One region of the Halioxenophilus aromaticivorans genome, then DNA from elsewhere that is predicted to be linked to it. Evidence: predicted binding sites of a transcription regulator. Region 1 holds the regulator's gene; the other holds the start of a gene.
What was found. The regulator sigma-54, encoded in region 1, starts transcription at its own class of promoters, with help from an activator protein. The targets are predictions, from matches to a motif close to GTTGGCACGNNNNTNGNNT.
Positions count from the first base shown of each region.

Region 2: the regulator sigma-54 is predicted to act here: its motif matches at 2,847-2,865, upstream of ACGHM3_RS22880 (TorF family putative porin).

Region 1 covers NZ_AP031496.1:4,181,511-4,189,131, reverse strand. Annotated here, with positions in the region: gene mgtE (magnesium transporter) at 1-23, opposite strand, end outside; gene ACGHM3_RS17975 (HPr family phosphocarrier protein) at 473-742, opposite strand; gene rapZ (RNase adapter RapZ) at 770-1,630, opposite strand; gene ACGHM3_RS17965 (PTS sugar transporter subunit IIA) at 1,646-2,104, opposite strand; gene hpf (ribosome hibernation-promoting factor, HPF/YfiA family) at 2,101-2,391, opposite strand; gene ACGHM3_RS17955 (RNA polymerase factor sigma-54) at 2,632-4,290, opposite strand; gene lptB (LPS export ABC transporter ATP-binding protein) at 4,583-5,308, opposite strand; gene lptA (lipopolysaccharide transport periplasmic protein LptA) at 5,328-5,900, opposite strand; gene lptC (LPS export ABC transporter periplasmic protein LptC) at 5,887-6,480, opposite strand; gene ACGHM3_RS17935 (KpsF/GutQ family sugar-phosphate isomerase) at 6,564-7,562, opposite strand.
Region 2 covers NZ_AP031496.1:5,383,808-5,391,428, forward strand. Annotated here, with positions in the region: gene ACGHM3_RS22870 (ammonium transporter) at 207-1,475, opposite strand; gene glnK (P-II family nitrogen regulator) at 1,547-1,885, opposite strand; gene ACGHM3_RS22880 (TorF family putative porin) at 2,056-2,772, opposite strand; gene ACGHM3_RS22885 (accessory factor UbiK family protein) at 3,277-3,477, shown strand; gene ACGHM3_RS22890 (glutamine synthetase beta-grasp domain-containing protein) at 3,666-4,685, opposite strand; gene ACGHM3_RS22895 (PP2C family serine/threonine-protein phosphatase) at 4,967-5,743, opposite strand; gene ACGHM3_RS22900 (serine/threonine-protein kinase) at 5,928-6,878, opposite strand; gene ACGHM3_RS22905 (YifB family Mg chelatase-like AAA ATPase) at 7,131-7,621, shown strand, end outside.

The DNA of each region.
Region 1 (7,621 bases):
GCGCTGTTAGTTTGATTGGCCATGGGTGGGGCAACTCTCAATCAATGCGTGGCTAGGTGTGGTCGGAGGTGTTCACTGCTTAGGCGTGGCTTGATGTTCTCAAGCGCCTACATAGGAAATTAAAGGTGCAGTAAAAACAAGGGTTTAGTTTAGTAATGTCCTGAGGACAAACACAAGCACGATTTGCCTAACTCCGACTAATTTACAAGAAAAAACCGCTTGTGGTCGGTCTCATAGCCTTAATTGGCTAACGCCTGGAAAAAACAAAAAAATAACAGCTTTTTATTTCGGTTATACGTCGGCCACGCGAAACGATCATCGCGCCTTGTCAGGTTAAGGCTAAGTAATCGTTTTCAGTTGGCTCGCAGTGCTTACCACTAAGTGTAGCTGGTGATCAGAGGTAAGGGGCAAGCAAGGCAAACTTTTGAGCGTTTTATTAAGGATTTAGTTTTTAGGCTATAGATTTTAGCGCTTAGCTATCTTCACCGAATTTATTGCTGAATAGGGCTTTGATTCGATCGATGGCGTTTTGCTCGTCGCAGCCTGTGGCGGTGAGTGTAATTTCAGAATTAACCGTAGCGGCCAATAAAAGTATGGACATGACACTTTTGCAGTCGGCGGTTTTACCATCAAACTCTATATGAATATCTGAGTCGAAAGTGAGTGCGGTTTTGACCAGTTTGGTCGCAGCGCGGGCGTGAAGGCCGCGGCTGTTGATGATGGTGAGGGTTTCTTGCAGCATAGCGCTCTTATAGTTATCGGTTGGGCATCAGTGCAGGTCTCGATGACGCACAAGTACGTCGGTTTGCAGTGGGTTACTGGGTTCCTCCCGAAATTGTTTTGCTAATTGATTGCATAGGTAAACCGAGCGGTGCTGGCCGCCGGTGCAGCCCACTGCCACGGTGATATAACTGCGATTAGAGGCCGCGTAGTGGGGTAGCCATTTGCGTACATAGGTTTTTATGTCGTCTAGCATCTCTGCCACCAGCGGTTCTTGACTTAAAAACTCGATCACTTTGTCGTCGTTGCCGCTACAGGCTCTTAGCTCTGGCACCCAATAGGGGTTAGGCAGGCAACGGGCGTCAAAAATTAAATCCGCTTCGGCGGGCACGCCGCGCTTAAACCCAAAAGACTGAAATTGCACAGCCAGGTCCATGTGCTCGGCGCCGGTCACCGCTTTGCGAATCAAGTCGCGCAGTGCGTGTAGGCTTAAATTGCTGGTGTCGATTACTAAGTCGGCGTGGTCCACCACCGGAGTCAGCAGTTCGGATTCCTGGATGATGGCATCTTTAAGGCCCACATCAACGCTGGTTAAAGGATGCTTGCGTCGCGTTTCGCTGAAGCGTCTGAGCAGAATGTCGTCCCGAGAATCGAGAAAGATCACCTGTACCGATTGGCACTGGCTTTTTAATTGTTGGTACAGTGCTGGGAAATTGGCCAGTTGGCCCAGGTTGCTGCGCGCATCCAGGGTCACCGCACAGCGCAGCTCAGTATCATCGGTGGTATCTACCAAGTGGCTCAGCAGAGCCACGGGCAGGTTGTCTATGCAGGTCATGCCAGCATCCTCGAGCACCCTCAGGGCGCTGCTAATACCGGAGCCAGAGCGACCACTGATGATGACAAGTTGCATGTGGTATCCCCGTTGTTAGTCGGCGCTAATCAATGTTTGGTAGAGTGTTTCGCTATCGTCGCACTGACGAATGCGTTGCATCAAATCGGGGTTGGAGAAGGTCCGCGCGATGGCGGCCAATGTTTGTAGGTGTGAATCGTCAGCTTCTTCAGGTACCAGCAGGGCAAAAATACAGTCCACCGGTGCATCGTCTATGGCATCGAAGTCGAGTTTGTCGCTGAGCTTGAAAAAGGCCCCTAAGGTACCGGAGCAGTTCTCTAAACGGCAGTGGGGTATGGCGATACCTTGGCCTATACCGGTAGAGCCTAATCGCTCACGGGCCATAAGACGGCGGAACAGCTCTTCGGCATCCAATACCGGTAGGTCTTCGGCAATGTGATTGGCTATGGTTTGCAGTGCGCGCTTTTTGCTAACGCCGTCCAAGCCGCATACGACACGGCTTGGAGCTAAAATGGAAGACAGTTTGGTGGTCATCGATGACTACTGATTTTCTCTTTGTGTTTGAGTAGCTGTCGGTCTAATTTGTCGGTTAGGCCGTCAATGGCAGCGTATAGATCTTCGGATTCACAGTTGGCGAAGAAGTCTCTACCGCTCACGTGGATGTTAGCTTCGGCTTTTTGCCGCATTTTTTCAACTGAGAGGGTGACGTTGGTGTTGGTTATCTGGCCGTGGTGTTTATCGAGGCGGGACAGCTTGTTGTTTACATAATCTTTAATTGAGTCGGTTAGTTCGACGTGATGCCCGCTAATAGTGATTTGCATTGCGTTTCCTCTTTGTCGATTTGGCCCTTGCAGATGTTGGGCCGGTTGGTTTTTTGGCGGCTGGGCCGCCTTTGCCACCACGTCGGCGATCCGGCGCGGTGAAAACCTGTTACTTCGCTGTTGTTCTTGATTTTTCTCTGTTGTTATTGTGAGTTTCGTTGGCACTAAAAATTCCAGTTTTTTAGTGCCTGGCAGGGGTAAATTACATCCCTGACTGTTTGCCGTGCTAATTGCTGATATTTACACCAGGCGCTTGCGTTCGTTAGACGCAGCAATGCCCAGAGATTCTCGGTATTTGGCGATGGTACGGCGCGCCACCTGAATACCCTGATCCGATAATAAGTTGGTGATTTTACTGTCGCTGAGCGGTTTTTTCGGGTCTTCCGCGGCAACCAGCTTTTTGATAATGGCGCGGATGGCCGTAGAGGAGCATTCGCCGCCGCCGTCGGTACTGACGTGGCTAGAAAAGAAATATTTCAGCTCAAATATGCCTTGGGGTGTATGCATATACTTTTGTGTAGTGACTCGAGAAATGGTCGATTCGTGCATGCCGACGTCTTCGGCAATATCGTGCAGAACCAATGGCTTCATCGCTTCAGGGCCATGGTCAAGGAAGCCGCGCTGCTTGTCAACGATACAGCTCGCCACTTTCAGCAAAGTTTCGTTACGGCTTTGCAGGCTTTTCAAAAACCAACGTGCCTCTTGCAAGTTGTCTCGAAGGAAGGTGTTGTCGTCGCTGCTATCCGCGCGCTTAACCAAGTTTGCGTAACTGTTGTTAATGCGAATTTTGGGCGCGATCTCTGGGTTCAGCTCTACGCTCCAACGATCGTCCTTTTTGCTGACAAATACATCCGGCACTATATAGGTGGTCTCGCTACTGCCAATCAATTCACCGGGGTGGGGAGTCAATTGCTGAATCAGCAAAATAGCCTGCTTCAATTCAGGCTCTTTCATCCGGCCGCGGCGCATAATTTGTTTATAGTCGCGGTTTCCCAATTGTGCCAGGTGTTCACGTACTACCAGCTTGGCGGAATTCAACGCCGGGGTATCCGCCGGGAACTGATTCAGCTGCACCAAAAGGCATTGGCCCAGGTCTTCACTGCACGAGCCAATAGGGTCAAACAGCTGCAAACGATGCTGTACGGCCAGTACTTCCTCAATGCTCAGGCTATCTTCGTCGTCTAAGTCGGTAGCGCTAGATACCACAGTTTCGGCTTCGGTAGCGGTGTCGCCATCCTCAAACGTTTCACTGTCTGCCGATAGCGCATCCTCTTTATCCGCTTCTGTCGTTTCGGCTTCAGATGGGCTGGATTGGCCGATCAAACCGAGGTAAATCTCTTCAATGGTGGAGGTTAACAAGCCACTGGGCGCCACGGCATCGATAATGTTCATGGCGATGCTGCGATCTTGATCTGACATGGGGGTTAAATTCAGTTGCCAGAGCAGATGCTCTTGCAGTGTCTCCGAGTTGTCAATTTGGCTATCAAAGTAGCTGTCATCGCGCTCTGGGCCGACGCTGCCGGAGCTGGAGGGGCCACTGCCTTGGTAGATATCGTCCCAATTGGTGTCGACGGGTAGGTCGTCGGGGATGTTGTCCTGCCAATCGTCGTTGCTATCGCTGGCGGTTTCTGTGTTGTTGTCGTCGCTTGTGTTTTCCGCAGCAGTGGCTTCAGTGGTGTTGGCGCCTTCTGAGTTGGCTTCGCCGCTGTCTTTGCTGTCACCGTCGCTGCCGGATTGATCTTCACCCTCTGTCATTTCCAACATGGGGTTGGATTCCAGCGCTTCTTGAATTTCTTGCTGTAGGTCGAGCGTGGAAAGCTGCAATAGGCGAATGGCCTGTTGCAGTTGGGGGGTCATGGTGAGCTGTTGACCGAGCTTAAGCTGTAGAGACTGCTTCATAATGCGGCTAATCGATCCGGTGTTGGTACGCCAAATAAAAATCTGGGCAGGGACTTTCCGCTGCCGTCTTGGCAGTGTAGTACCGAAACCGGTGAACGCGCAACAAATTTAAGCAATTTTTATGCCTAAAAATTATGTGTTTTGTGTGAAGAAAATATAAGGAGATTTGGCGGATCAATCCACCGGGAGAAAGGTGCCTGTTAGGCGGCTTTGGGCGCACTAGAAAAGGGCGCTACCCCGGTATAGTCGCGCATAATTGGCCTCGCGTAAAGGGGCAGGGCAATTTGCTTCGTTAAAGGTGAAATTTATCCCCCAGGTAGGTATCACGCACCAATTGGTTGGCCAGTACCTCTTGGGGTTTACCCTCGGCAATGATTTGTCCGCCGCCGACGATATACGCCTTTTCGCAGATATCCAGGGTTTCGCGCACATTGTGGTCGGTGATTAACACGCCGATACCGCGGCTGCGCAGATGTTCAATAATGTTTTTGATATCAGACACCGATATCGGGTCGACCCCTGCAAAGGGCTCGTCCAATAAGATAAAGCGCGGCTCCGCCGCCAGGGCGCGAGCGATTTCTACACGCCGGCGCTCACCACCAGACAGGGCCATGCCCGGGCTGTCTTGCACATGGGTGACGTGGAATTCCTCCAGCAGTTGCTGGCATTTGTCCAGTCGCTGCTGTTTGTTGAGGTCGGCCCGTGTCTCTAAAATCGCCAGGAGATTATCACGTACGCTGAGCTTACGAAAAATCGATGCTTCTTGCGGTAGGTAGCCCAGCCCCTTGCGTGCTCTGCCGTGCATTGGCAGACTCGAAATTTCTTCGTCGTTTAAAAAAACTTGGCCGTTGTCTGCCGGCACCAGCCCCGCGATCATGTAAAAACAGGTGGTTTTACCGGCGCCGTTGGGGCCGAGTAGGCCGACCACTTGGCCGGTGTTTACTTCCAATGAAACGTCTGTCACCACGGGGCGTCCGCGGTAAGCCTTGGCGAGATGTTGTGCGCTGAGTTTGGCCATGAAATCTAGCTGAAGTCGGTTATTTGGGGTCGTTTGGGATAGCGTCGCTGTTGTCGGATTCCGATGTCGGCGGGTTGGTTGTTCGGGCATTGCTAGGTGGAATAATAATATTCACCCGATTGTCACCGCTGGCTTCTGCCATAGACTGATTGATGTCGTAACGAATCAAATCGCTGGTTATGACCGAACCATCCTGATCAATGCTGGCGCGCTCTTTTAAGTTAATGACTTCGTCGCCAACACTGTATTCGATACGGTTGGCTTTGGCGGTTACCTGGCTTTGCTCTGGGTTGGGTATTTGGTGAAGCACAGCCGGCGTGCCCACTGCCAGGATATCGCGTATACCGTTGTCGTTGTAATTGATGGTAATGGTGTCGGCGGCAATGGACAGCGAGCCTTGGCTGAGTAGGGCGTTGCCAACAAATTCCGTCACACCGGTTTTTTCGTTACGAACGGCGCGGTCGGCGTTGATTTCGATGGGTTGGTCGCGGTCTTCTGGTAGCGCCTGGGCGTTAGGTATCCAGCTGGCGGCTAGGGTCACCAGCCAGGCAGCGGCTAAGGCCCGTGCAATGGTGCGTTTACTTGGCTTCATAAGTTGCCTTTACCTGTGAATTCAACGTAACAGTTTGTTGCGGCATATCAATGCTCATGCCAGTGGAGTTGCCCAAGCCCTGCGGTGAACGAATGGTCACGGGCTGCTGGCTCGTGGCCTGCTGTAGCAAAGGCTCCACCCTTAGGCGCGAAGTTTCTATGCGGTATTGTCCGCCACCAGCTAGGGCTTGCTCTGCCACTACATTACCCCACAGCGTAATAAGATTGCCGTTGTTTTCTGTGCGGCCATGATCGGCGCTAAAGTGCCAGGGCTGTGGGTTGCTGTCCGAATGCAACACCAAGCGTGGAGAGCTTAAATCAGTGTAACCGCGAGACGTGGCCAGAGGTTTATCCTGCTGATTAAAGCGAAAGTACTGCTCGGCTCTATCCACCTGCAACACATATTGTAGCTGGCCATTGGCATCGTATTGTCGGGTAGTGGCCGCGGTAATAATTGCACCAGGGGTATTTTGCTGTGGCGCCTGCTGTTGTGGCTCTTCTAGGGTGGGGTTGTCCACCAATAAAACCGCTGCAATAACCAATACGGCGACCAATGCCAGCGTCAGCAGTCTACGCGCCATGGGTTACATCCGCCAATGATAAGGGCGCTAATAGAAACGCCAACCAGCTTTGGCACAAGACTTCTCGAAACGGCATGTCTGGTTTACACCACGCCGGCACGCAGTAAGTCGTGCAAGTGAATAATGCCCGCCACCGAGCCCTGTTCGTCGGCCACCACGGCGGCGGTAATTTTATTGTCTTCCATAAGATTCAGTGCGGCCACCGCCAGCAGATCTTTATCCACGGTTTTGGGGGCGCGAGTCATTACATCAATCATGGTGGCTTTACCCAAGTCCGTCCCCAGGTCCACGTGCCGGCGTAGGTCGCCGTCGGTGAAAACGCCTAGTAGCTGGCCCGTTTCGTCCACCACCGTGGTGATGCCGAAACCTTTCTGGGTCATCTCAACTAATGCTTGTGACACTGCCGTGGCAGGTGTTACTACCGGTACTTCGCCGTCTTTGTGCATGATGTCGGCGACTTTTAGTAACAGTTTGCGCCCCAGTGCGCCGCCTGGGTGGGAAAAGGCAAAATCCTCTGCACTAAAGCCCTTGGCTTCTAGCAGTGCTACAGCCAGGGCGTCACCCATTACCAAGGTAACCGTTGTGCTGGAGGTGGGGGCTAAATCCAGCGGGCAGGCTTCGGTTTGTACACCGATGTTGAGGTTAACTTCGGCGTGTTCCGCAAGGGGGCTTTCATCGTTACCAGTCATGCTGATGATCTTGGTACCCATGCGTTTTAGCACGGGCATTAAGGCCAGAAGCTCGGCGGATGTCCCAGAGTTAGATATGGCGATGAGCACGTCGTCAGCCGTGATCATGCCCAAATCACCATGGCTGGCTTCACCGGGGTGCACAAAAAATGCGGGGGTGCCAGTGCTGGCCAGGGTGGCGGCAATTTTGCGGCCGATGTGGCCGGACTTGCCCATGCCGGAGACAATCACTCGACCAGGACAGGCCATGATCAACTTGCAGGCGGTAACGAATTGATCATTGATTCGAGCTTGTAGCTCGGCAATGGCGTCAATTTCCATGCGAATCGTGCGGATGGCAGTGTTTTTAAGAGTTTGGGCGGATACAGAGTTAGGCGCGGGCCGATTGTTCATACGCAAAGAAGTAATTTTCTATTAAAAGTGTAAAAAGTGGCGATTCTCGTAAACCTAGT
Region 2 (7,621 bases), 1.2 Mb from region 1:
TGAAATCGATCAGCGGAGAATCACATCTCATACTCTAAACATACCACAACTTGGTGAATATGACAGTGTGGCTGAAAAGCTGTTCCAGAATCCATTGCGGGGCAAACTGCTGGGTCTAGGAACGGCTTTGAATGATTTAGAGAGCCTATTCGCTTGTGCTTAGAAAGCACTGTGCCCGCAGGACGCGGGCACAGATGGGATAGGTGTTACTTACCAGTACCAATGAACTCTGGGTAAGCTTCCATACCACACTCGGAAATGTCGACACCGTCGAACTCTTCCTCTTCGGATACACGTACACCAATAACTGCTTTGATGATGAACCAAACGATTAGGCTTGCTACAAACACCCAAACGAAGATAGTGATTGCGCCAAGAATCTGGCCCATGAACGAAGCACCGCCATCGTCAGTCAGAGGGTTAGTAATTGGTACCAGTAACAGACCAAGCAAACCAACTACACCGTGAACAGAAATCGCTCCTACTGGGTCATCAACTTTAAGCTTGTCTAAAGTTAGAATACTGAAGACTACAAGGACGCCACCCAAAGCTCCGAAAAGAGTCGCCTGAAGAGCAGAAGGAGTTGAAGGCTCGGCAGTAATTGCAACAAGTCCAGCCAAAGCACCATTCAGAGCCATTGTTAAGTCTGCTTTACCAAACATAATACGCGCAACCAAAAGTGCGGCAATCAAACCACCTGCGGCGGCAGCGTTGGTATTCATAAAGACAACAGCAACAGCGTTTGCATTTTCTACGCTAGATGTGGCTAGAACTGAGCCACCATTGAAGCCGAACCATCCCATCCATAGAATAAACGTACCGAGAGTTGCTAGCGGCAAGTTGGCACCAGGAATGGCATTTACTTCGCCGTTAGGACCATACTTACCCTTACGTGCGCCAAGTACCAACACACCCGCTAATGCAGCTGCAGCACCGGCCATGTGAACGATTCCAGAGCCAGCAAAGTCAGAAAATCCATTATCGCCAAGGTTGTAAAGACCGAATACATCTTTGCCACCCCAGGTCCAACCACCCTCCATTGGGTAAATCAAGCCAGTCATTGCTACAGCGAATATTAAAAAAGCCCATAGTTTCATCCGTTCTGCAACTGCACCAGATACAATAGACATGGCGGTAGCTACAAACACCACCTGGAAGAAAAAGTCCGCTGAAGGCGCATAAGTGTCTTCAAACTCAGCAACACCATCACCGGTTATGCCAGAAAGGAAAGGTACAGCGCCGTGCAATCCATCTTCACCACCATACATAATCCAGTAGCCACACACCAGGAACATAGTGCAAGCAATAGCAAATAGAGCTACGTTCTTAGTTAAAATTTCTGTGGTATTTTTAGCCCGTACCAAGCCGGACTCAAGCATGGCGAAGCCAGCCGCCATCCACATTACCAGCGCGCCTGACACCAAGAAATAAAAGGTGTCTAAGGCATACTGGAGTTCAAAAATGTTGTTTTCCATAGTGGATCTCCAAGATTCTTACGTCTAACTATCCTGTCTTTCAAACAGCGGTTATCGGGAATTGCAGGGCCCTATAGGGCATCTTCGCCGGTTTCACCTGTTCGAATACGAATAACTTGTTCGAGGTTACAAATAAAGATTTTACCGTCGCCGATTTTGCCGCTGTGCGATGCCTTGCTCACAGCTTCTACTACGGCTTCGAGCTGATCGTCGGAAACCGCTACTTCCAATTTGGTTTTAGGCAAAAAGTCCACAACGTACTCCGCTCCACGGTAGAGCTCGGTGTGACCTTTCTGACGACCAAATCCTTTAACTTCGGTAACAGTAATACCCTGTACACCAATGTCGGATAGCGCTTCACGAACGGCATCAAGTTTGAATGGTTTAATAACAGCTGTTACTAATTTCATGCCTTCCCCCTGGTTTTGTAGTGCGGGCGATTGTTGTACAACTCACCCTACTGGTAGACGTAAGGCATGCCCTACGCCAAAAACTGCTTTGTTATCAGCCGGCTGGCTGAAAAGGGGCGGCCGCTTGCGCTAACCACCCCTCAACACTATCCATTATTCAATGGACTAACTTAGAAACCTTTGGCCCAAGTTACGAAGAACAGAGGCTGGTCGGCATTTTCATTGTTGCTGAAGCCAACGTTAGGGTCGGCAGCGCCCTCTTCCGCCAAGCTAACGGAGAAAGCGAAGTCGCCCCAGTCGCCGTAGGATTTGCCCAGGTCAACTTGAACGTGGCCGTAGCTTTCTAGGACAGCACCGTCGTTATCTACGCCATCATTGTCGAAGTCGTAGTAACCCGCAGTCAGGCCCAGGCTCCAATCGTTGCCCAGGTCGAAGCTAGCACCGGCGTACAGGTAAACGTCACCTTCTACGAAAGGCATGCCGTCGCCCCAATCACTGTGGATGGTGTAAGCCATACCGAAAGACAGGATGTCGTAGGAGAAATCTAAAGTGATTTCACCGAAGTTGTAGTCATCTACTGTAGGGTAGGCGTACAACAGGTAGCCGATGCTGTAACCGAAGTCACCAGCTTCACCCGCGAAGCCCGCGTACAGGTCAAGCTCGCCGCCACCGTAACCGGTGTTAGAAGCCCAAGCGCCTGCGTAAAAACCGCTCTCGTCGGCGTAGTCGATACCACCAGATACGGAAGACCCGTAGTAGGTTTGAGAAACGCCACGCCATACATAGTCACTGGAAACCGCAATGTTGGTGGTTACTTCAGCTTGGGTGGTGGCGCTGAAAGCAACGGCTGCTACGGCAGTGGCTAATACTGTTTTTACTAATTTCATTCGTTTGTCTCCAAATGTGTGCTCTATGTCTTGTCTGGGTAGGGAACTTTCCGCCCCCGCACCCGTCGCCAAACTAGCACTTGATGTGCCAAACCGATTTTTCGCAATAAAATCATAAGGTTAAGCTGAAAAAGACCTAAAACGGTCCGTCTGACAGGGGGGAATGATAAGAATGCGCGCCATGTAACGGTGCCAAAACCCCACCCAAGCACCACAATAAAGCACCAACATGAAGTTCCAGCGTCAAAAATGAACAAAATCTGAAAATCAACGGTGATTTACATTTTTTTCCTCACCAAAACTCACCGCCAGCCTGCTTTCTGACGGATAATTGGCCAGCACTTGACAGTCCAGTCCAGAAAAAACGACACCCATTTGTGCACAAACATTGTCGGTTGATTTTGTAGCACCATTTTTGACCACTTGGCGCGAAAAGCATCCTAGTGAGGATCGATGACACCGCAAGAGTGTCCACCAAGCACGCCTTGCCGTACACTAAGGCCTATGAAAACGCCCCTCAGCACCAATATCGCCCAGAAACTAATCAAACGCTTGGCCCAAGAGCACAACCTGGTCACTCGCGAAGAGTTCGATGCCCAGGCACGCCTGCTGGCCGCCTCGGAAGCCAAAATTCAAGAACTGGAAAATCTGATAGACGAATTAGAAAAACAGATGCCGCCTAATCAGCAAACGGCGCCTCAGTAGTCAATACTGCATTAATCAGTACACAATGGTCATCGCCTGAAACCAAATCGAGCGGCGCGTGCTCTAGCCAGCATTTTACGGTTCCACCACTCAGTGTTCGCTGCGCGATTTTTAAGAACACATTGCCTAAAACAAAAAAACCGGAGCCAAGGCCCCGGTTTTTTGTACCACTTAACAGCAGGGCTTTATTACTTGGCCATGGCTTCGTTGGTGGTTTTTACAATCGCTGCAGCCACTTTGTATGGATCAGCGTTAGACGCAGGACGACGATCTTCCAAACGACCTTTCCAACCGTCTTCTACAGTACCTACCGGGATACGGATAGAAGCACCACGGTCAGATACGCCGTAGCTGAACTCATCGATGGCTTGAGTTTCGTGCTTACCAGTCAAACGCTGGTCGTTGTCTGCACCGTACACGCTGATGTGACGCTCGATGTTTTTACCAAACTCTTCACAGATTTTGGTGAAGATTTCTTCTTTTCCAGAATCGCGCATGGCGCCATTGGAGAAGTTTGCGTGCATACCAGAGCCATTCCAGTCGGTATCGCCCAGAGGTTTTGGCCCCCACTCGATGGACAGACCATACTTCTCACCTACACGCTCCAGCAGGTAGCGGCTCAACCAGATTTCGTCACCGGCGCGCTTAGCGCTTTTGGCAAAGATTTGGTATTCCCACTGGCCAGCAGCAACCTCGGCGTTGATACCCTCAACGTTCAAGCCAGCTTCTAAGCACATATCGAAGTGCTCGTCGATCATTTCACGACAGTAGGCGTTTTTGGCGCCAACTGAGCAGTAGTAAGGGCCCTGTGGTGCAGGATAGCCATTGGCTGGGAAGCCAGGTGGCAAGTTGGTGATTGGATCCCACAGGAAGTATTCCTGCTCGAAACCGAACCAGAAATCGTCATCGTCGTCTGCTTCGTCGATGGTGGCGCGACCGTTAGAAACGTGAGCAGTGCCATCCGCATTCAGCACTTCGGTCATTACCAAGTAAGCATTTTTGCGGTCTGGGTCTGGAATAATGAAAACTGGCTTTAGTAGACAATCTGAAGCGTTGCCCTCGGCTTGCTCGGTAGAACTACCGTCGAATGACCACATTGGACACTCTTCCAAAGTACCGCCGAAGTTGTTACGGACCATAGTTTTGCTGCGCAGGCTTTGGGTTGGTTGGTAACCGTCTAGCCAGATGTATTCCAACTTGCTTTTCATGTTGAATTTCACTCCAAATGTGTATCTTCAGATTGTATGTTGTAGCGGTCGTTAAAAGCAGAATCTATTCCAACCCTTGTACCGGAACGACAAACGAGAAAGGCATGGAGGAAAAACACGTCAAAGAGCCCCAAACCATGGGGCTTTGACGACAGCACAGAGGGAAATACCAGCAAACCAACCAAGCCCAGCCCGCGGCACCACGGAACCACTTTGGTGCAGTAAAAAAAGGATTGCACCAATTTGGTCCTAAAGATGCGCAACCTGCCACTTTGGAGCGGCTAGCCCGGCGAGGACACGTCCACCACCAAGGACGTGGTGTTGTCATGACCGCCTCGATCCAAGGCCAGCCCTTCTACGCACTCCAGCACCTCGGGTGGTGTCGCGAGCATCATAGCTGCTCTAATTTCGTGCGCGTCCAAATCTTTGAATGCACCGTCAGTACACAACAGAAAACGGTCAGAAGCCTGCACTGATTGGTAACACAGTTGCGGACACACTTCTCGATGTACACCCACCGCTCGCGTTAGGACGTGGGCAGATTGCAGCGTTTGCGCACCATCTTGCGGCGGTTTTCCCTGGGTTCGCTGCTGCTCGGCAAGATTGTGATCGATGGTGAGCTGTTCTAACTCGCCAGCGCGCAAACGGTAAATACGGCTGTCCCCGGCCCAGACCAACAGGCCGTGGCTATCTACAATGTGCAGCAACGCCAGGGTGGTGCCGATACGCTTGCCACGAAACGCCTTGTGGCAAGTATCGTGGGCTTGGTTAATTATGGCGTGCAGGCTGGCTAAGCAGGCCTCCAATGTGGCGCCGGTTTGGTATTCCTGCAGCGCGCGAAGGGTGACTTTACTGGCGTGATCGCCTCGATTTAAACCACCCATACCATCGGCCACCGCCCAAAGCTGAGACTCACCGTGCTCTAAATAGGCGTCCTCATTCACCCAGCGCACACGGCCCACATGGCTGCGGCCGAGGCTACAGAAACGAAACGTCTGCGGCGTGGGCAGGGGTAAAAGCTCTGAGTTGAGCTGTTCAACGAGGGTTGGGTTATTCAATGGTTGGCCTTGGTGATTATTCGCCGAATTCGCCGTCTAAGCGATTCGGTTATCTATCTTCTATTAATACGCTCGGTATAAAGACGCAAATAAAGACATGAAGTTAGTTACAAAAACTGTGCCTTATAGCGCTCTTCTTTTTACCTAGGTGTTGGTTTCAAAACATCGCCCTGCGTGGTAACAATCAGCAGTAGATACCCTCGCGCAGCAAGCGAATAAATTCATCCACACTTTCGGGCCGCTGGGCTGGGTCTTTTTCCAGGCACTGCATGGTCAAATCCACCAAACCCTGTGGCAATTTGCCACCCGCGGGCGATTTGGGAACCGCCGGTGCGGCACTGCGCACGTCGTCTATCACTCGCCGCACAACATCCCCTTGAAAGGGCGTCTCGCCGGACAAGGTTTCGTAGAGCACGGCACCCAAGCTGTATACGTCCGAGGCGAAACTGATGGCAGGGTCGCGGTCTACTTGCTCCGGCGACATGTACATCACCGTACCCTGTAATTTTTCCTCACCGGTCATGCCCACCGCTGCGCTCACCTCATCGACGACAAGATCCACAACCTGGGCCTCATCGACTTGCTTGGGCCAGACCTTGGCTAAGCCCCAATCCAACAGCAGCACTTCACCGTAGGCGCCTACCAATATGTTATCGGGCTTTATATCTCGGTGTAGTACCCCACGAGAATGGGCATAGGCCAGGGCGCTAGCCACCTTTTGGATGACCTCACTGAGCTGGGTTAAATCGTAGCGTTCGCGGTAATGTAAAACCTCCCGTAGGGTATAACCATGGACCAACTTCATGGTGAAGTAGTATTGGCCACGGCCATCTCGGCCCAGCTCATAGGTGGGCATGGTATTGGGGTGCTGCAGGCGGGCGGAAATGCGAGCTTCGCGCAGTAATCGCAGGTTTTCCACCTCGCTTTTCACAAACTCTGGGCGCAGGGATTTGTAGCACACCGTACGCCGCAGATGTAAATCCATGCAGGATTGAATGATCGATTTACCGCCGTTAGCAATCGCCGAAAAATACGCATAGCGGGTTTTAGGGTTGAGCTTTTCAGGCAGGGGCGCGTCGGTGTCTTCAACGTAGATAGGCCCATGGCTATTTTTTTGTTCTTTAAATTCCAACATAGCGTCTCACCGTGGATAGGTAGCCCAATGCCAACAGCATAACTGGCATGGCGCGATTGTGACCAGCGTCGAATACTCACCAGCAAAAATCCATTAACCTAAAGCTCTGGCATGGCACACGGACGTGCATCCAAATAACCTATGCCGGTTATTGATCCCGCGCCACACGCCCGCAAGGAAGCCTTTTAAGGATAAAACTCGCCAACAAAGGACGTTTCGGCAGTACCCCAAGGTACGCCGGCGACAATAACTATGTCTCTCGCCACTGTCCACACCCGCGCCTTACTGGGCGTTGAATCACCTCCGGTCACGGTGGAAGTACACTTATCCGGCGGCCTTCCTGGCCTTACCATGGTGGGCCTACCTGAAACCGCCGTGAAAGAATCCCGCGAACGGGTGCGCAGCGCGCTGCTGAATTGCCATTTTGAATTCCCTGCCCGTCGCATCACCATTAACCTGGCACCGGCGGATTTACCCAAAGAGGGCGGCCGCTACGATTTAGCCATCGCCCTGGGTATTCTGGTCGCCTCCAATCAGCTGCCTATCACCGTTCTCAACAACACCGAAGTCTTGGGAGAGCTTACCTTGGGCGGAGAAATCCGCCCGGTGCAGGGGGCTATCTCTGCGGCCATGGCAGTAAAGCACTGTGGCCGCCGGTTGGTGCTGCCCGCCGACAATGCCCAGGAGGCCAGCTTGGTATCGCAATTGGACTGCGCCTATGCCAAGGATTTGCTTAGCCTGTG